DNA from 2 places in the Arthrobacter sp. Y3221159 genome. Region 1 is predicted to be linked to the other one. Evidence: predicted binding sites of a transcription regulator. Region 1 holds the regulator's gene; the other holds the start of a gene.
The links. Region 1 encodes LexA, which represses DNA repair genes until DNA is damaged. Its sites were predicted from a motif close to TCGAACANNTGTTCGA; they were not measured.
Positions count from the first base shown of each region.

Region 1 (2,197 bases):
CCTGATGCTCATCCTGGAATTGTGCGAGCGGCTGCTTGCGGCCCGGGACAACAGGGAAGTGGTGTGGTTCTCGCGTGCCAGTTCCTTCGACCCCGGCCAGGGGTATTCGCAGCCCGACGAATCCGCGCCCGTGCTGGTCAACATCGCGCCACTGTCCGTGGCAGGCCGGCTGCGGGAGGGCCTCTTTGCCGATCACACCGTGATCCTGACATCCGCCACCCTGGCCATCGGATCAGCGTTCGAGCCCGCCGCCGGGGGTCTCGGCCTGGTGGGAGACGGCGCCCCCAGCTGGACCGGCGTGGACGTGGGCTCGCCCTTCGACTACCCGAAGCAGGGCATACTGTACGTTGCCGGCCACCTGCCCAAACCGGGCCGGGGCGCATCGCCGGAATCGCTGGCCGAATTGGAGGCGCTCATCCGCGCATCCGGCGGCGGGGCGCTCTGCCTGTTCTCCTCACGGCGCGCCGCCGAGGAAGCAGCCGAGGCGCTTCGCCCCAAGCTCGGTGTGACAGTCCTTTGCCAGGGCGATTCCACCATGACGGCCCTGGTCAAGCAATTCGCCGACGAACCGGACACCTGCCTGTTCGGAACCATGTCCCTGTGGCAGGGAGTAGACGTCCCCGGCGGATCGTGCCGGCTGGTGGTCATCGACCGCATTCCGTTCCCGCGGCCCGACGATCCGCTCATGACGGCGCGGTCCCGTGCGGTGGCGCAGGCGGGCGGCAACGGGTTCATGTCGGTGTCCGCCACCCATGCCGCCATCCGGCTGGCCCAGGGGGCAGGCCGCCTGATCCGGTCCACCGGCGACAAGGGAGTGGTGGCGGTGCTGGATTCACGCCTTGCCACCGAGCGCTACGCCGGGTTCCTGCGGGGGGCTCTGCCCCCGTTCTGGGCCACGACGGACCGGAAGACAGCGGTAGCAGCCCTTGAGCGGCTGGCCGCGGAGGCCCACTGACAGACGGCACCCTCCCGTGAAAGGGGAAGGTGCCGTCTTTTTCGAACTATAAAGTTGTTGGTCCTGCTCTCCCTAGAGCGAGCGCAGGACCGAGACCACTTTGCCCATGATGGTGGCGTGGTCGCCAAGAATCGGTTCGTACTGGGTGTTCTGCGGGAGCAGCCAGGTATGGCCGTCACGCTGGCGGAAGGTCTTGACCGTGGCCTCATCGTCCAGGAGCGCCGCCACGATATCGCCGTTGGCGGCATCCGCCTGGCGCCGCACCACCACCCAGTCACCGTCGCAGATGGCGGCGTCCACCATGGAATCGCCCGCCACCCGAAGCATGAACAGCTCGCCCTGTCCCACCAGCTGGCGGGGGAGCGGCATGACGTCCTCCACCAGTTGGTCGGCCAGGATGGGACCGCCGGCGGCGATCCGGCCGACCAGTGGCACCATGGCGGTGTCCACTGCGGTGGGCAGCTCCGTTACTGTGGCACCCGCGTCCTGGGGCAGCGAAACCGAAGGACCGCCGGTCTTTGCGGGTCCGCCATCCAGTGTGAGAGGCGTGAGTACCTCCATGGCCCGGGGCCGCTTCGGATCCCGCCGGAGGTAGCCCAGCTTCTCCAGTTGTGAGAGCTGGTGGGTGACGCTGGACAGGCTGGCCAGACCCACAGTGTCGCCAATTTCGCGCATCGAGGGCGGGTAGCCGTTCTCGTTGACCGAGCGCTGGATGGTTTCCAGAATTTTCTTCTGCCGCGGCGTGAGCCCCTTCGCGGCCCTTTTCGGCTGCGAGGCTGCCCTGCCCCCGGTGGCTGCTGCTGCCATATTCGCCAATGCCTTTCGGTTGCCACCGGGCTTTCCAAGGCTCCGGACTGGGTGACTTGCCCTTTTGTCAGACCCTGCTGATCAGCTTCAAGGGTGGTTGTTTCCTGTTTCAAAGCTAGGCCAGCCACTTTGCTTTTTCAAACATTTGTTCTAGCGAGTCTCGACATTATTCGTTGATAGGTGCTAAAACTGGAGAGGCAAAAGTTCGAATATGTGTTCTAGTCAAGTGCACGGTATTCGAAAACCGTTCGAATGCGAAGGCCGGAATGTCAGTGGTGCCGGGCAGGCTGGACCTCGTAAAGCAGGAAGTCACCAGTCCCCGCCCCCAGGCGGAGAACGCACCAAGGCATTAGAGGCACTAACGGCAGTACCGGCACTACAGGCACCACAGCACGATTTTTCCCCGGCAGCACAGGATGGTCCAGGAGGGCTCAG
Region 1 is NZ_JBNHFC010000007.1:43,010-45,206, reverse strand. Features, by position in the region: gene AC5RT3_RS08895 (ATP-dependent DNA helicase) at 1-955, shown strand, start outside; gene lexA (transcriptional repressor LexA) at 1,028-1,762, opposite strand.

Region 2 (2,197 bases), on a different contig from region 1:
CCACGCCGTCGTCATCAAAATGCGGTGCCCGCTGCCCTGCCGCGGCGATCGCCTCTGGGTGGCCGCTGGCCATGGCATAGCCGTGGCCCGCCCAGCGGAGCATCTCGATGTCGTTGGGCATGTCACCGAAGGCCACCACGTCGGAGGCGTCAATGCCCAGCGCCCGTGCGTACTCGGCCAGGGTGACGGCCTTGTTCACGCCGGGCAGGGACAGTTCCAGCATGGGCACGCCCGGCGAGGAGTGGGTGGCGGCGGCGAGGTGTTCGACGGCGGGGCGCACCTCGGCGAGGAACTCGTCCGGAGTGCCGTCCCGGACGATGGCGAGGAACTTCACCACGCTGTCATCGTCAACCAGGGTTTCCCGCAGCGGCGCCGGGGGGAACTGCGACAGGAGTTCGCTTGACTCGTTTTCGATGAACCCGGGCTCGAGGTGGAAGCCGGTGAGCGTTTCCGCGGCGAACAGTGCAGCCGGGCGGAGGTCCTTGATGATGCGGCGGATTTCCAGCACCGCGGCGATGCTAAGCGTGCGGGCCGAAACCAGCTTGTCCGTTTCGAGGTCCCAGACCACCGCCCCGTTGGAGCAGATGACCGTCCCGGTATGGCCCAGCTGGTCCTGGAGCGGATGCAGCCAGCGGGGCGGCCGTCCGGTCACGAAGACGAGTTCGACGCCGGCGTCCCGGCAGGCGTGGAAGGCGCGGACGGTGCGGTCGCTGATTTTTCCGTCGTGCCCGAGGATCGTTCCGTCAATATCGCTTGCCACCAACCGCATCCTGCAAGTCTACGTGGCGGCGGCCAGCGGGATGATTCCGGCAGCCGGGAGGTCCGCTTGTCAGCCCGCGGCGCTACACTGAACTAATCGAACATATTTTCGAATAAGGGTGTGTTGTGGGCGTTATAGTTGGTCCCCGCGTGATAGATGCGGGCGCCTCGTACCTGTCGGTCCTGATCTCTCCTGTCGCCGTTGCGGCCGGCTTCCCGTCGCCCGCGCAGGACTACTTCGATGGCCGGATCGACCTGAACGCGCACCTGATCAAGGACATCACCAGCACGTTCGTGGTGCGCGTGACCGGGGACTCGATGGAGGGCGCCGGCATCAGCGACGGCGACGAACTAATCGTCAACCGGGCCCTTGAGCCCAAGGACGGTTCGGTGGTGGTCGCCGTGCTGGATGGAGAGCTGACGGTCAAGCGGCTGCGCATCACGTCCACGGGGGTGGTGCTGCAGGCGGAGAACCCGAAGTACCCGGACATCCGGGTCCCCGCGTTATCCGAGCTGACCGTGTGGGGCGTGGCCACCAGGTGCCTGCACCATGTTTGACCTGCCGATTGTGGAAGGAGGGCCATGCCCAAACCGGTCCTGATGCGGCAGATGCCGCAGATCGCCCACGTGGACGTGAACTGCTTTTACGCCTCGGCCGAGCGCGCATTCGATCCCTCGCTTGAAGGACGTCCGCTGATCGTGCTGTCAAACAACGACGGCTGCGCGGTAACCCGCTCCGCGGAGGCGAAGGCGCTGGGAATCAAGACCGGCGATCCCTGGTTCAAGCTCGCGCCCCGGGCAAAGGAGTGGGGCCTGGTGGCGAAGTCCAGCAACTATGAGCTGTACGGCGATATCAGCGCCCGGGTGATGGAGCTTCTCGGCAGGCATTCGGCGTGGCTGGAGGTTTACAGCATCGACGAGGCCTTCCTGGGCGTGAAGGGCCGGCCCGAAGAGCTGCTGGCACTCGGCCGGGACATGAAGGCCGCGGTCCGGCGGAACGTGGGTGTCCCGGTCTGCGTGGGGATAGCGCCCACCAAGACGCTGGCCAAGCTGTGCAACAAGTGGGCGAAGAACAACGCCTCCTTCGGCGGGGTCTGCCACTGGGAGGCCGTACCGGCACCGGTTCGGGAGGCCCTGCTGGGCCGGCTCCCCGTGGACGAGGTGTGGGGCATCGCGGCCCGGCTGACCAGGCGCCTGAATGTCCTGGGCATCTTCACGGTGCTGGACCTGGTCCGCGCGGACCCTGTAGTCATCCGCGACAAGTTCTCGGTGGTGCTGATGCGAACGGTGCTGGAGCTGCGTGGCATCCCGTGCATTCCCATGGAGGAGGAGCGCCTTGGCCGGGACCAGCTCATCTTTTCCCGCTCCTTCTCCACGCCGGTCACCACCGTTGACGGCATGCGGCAGGTGCTCAGCATCTATGGCCAGCAGGCGAGCG
Region 2 is NZ_JBNHFC010000011.1:22,315-24,511, forward strand. Features, by position in the region: gene AC5RT3_RS12610 (HAD family hydrolase) at 1-769, opposite strand, end outside; gene AC5RT3_RS12615 (LexA family protein) at 886-1,317, shown strand; gene AC5RT3_RS12620 (Y-family DNA polymerase) at 1,342-2,197, shown strand, end outside.
Region 2: a site for LexA is predicted at 857-872, ahead of AC5RT3_RS12615 (LexA family protein). Genes of this name have one in related genera too.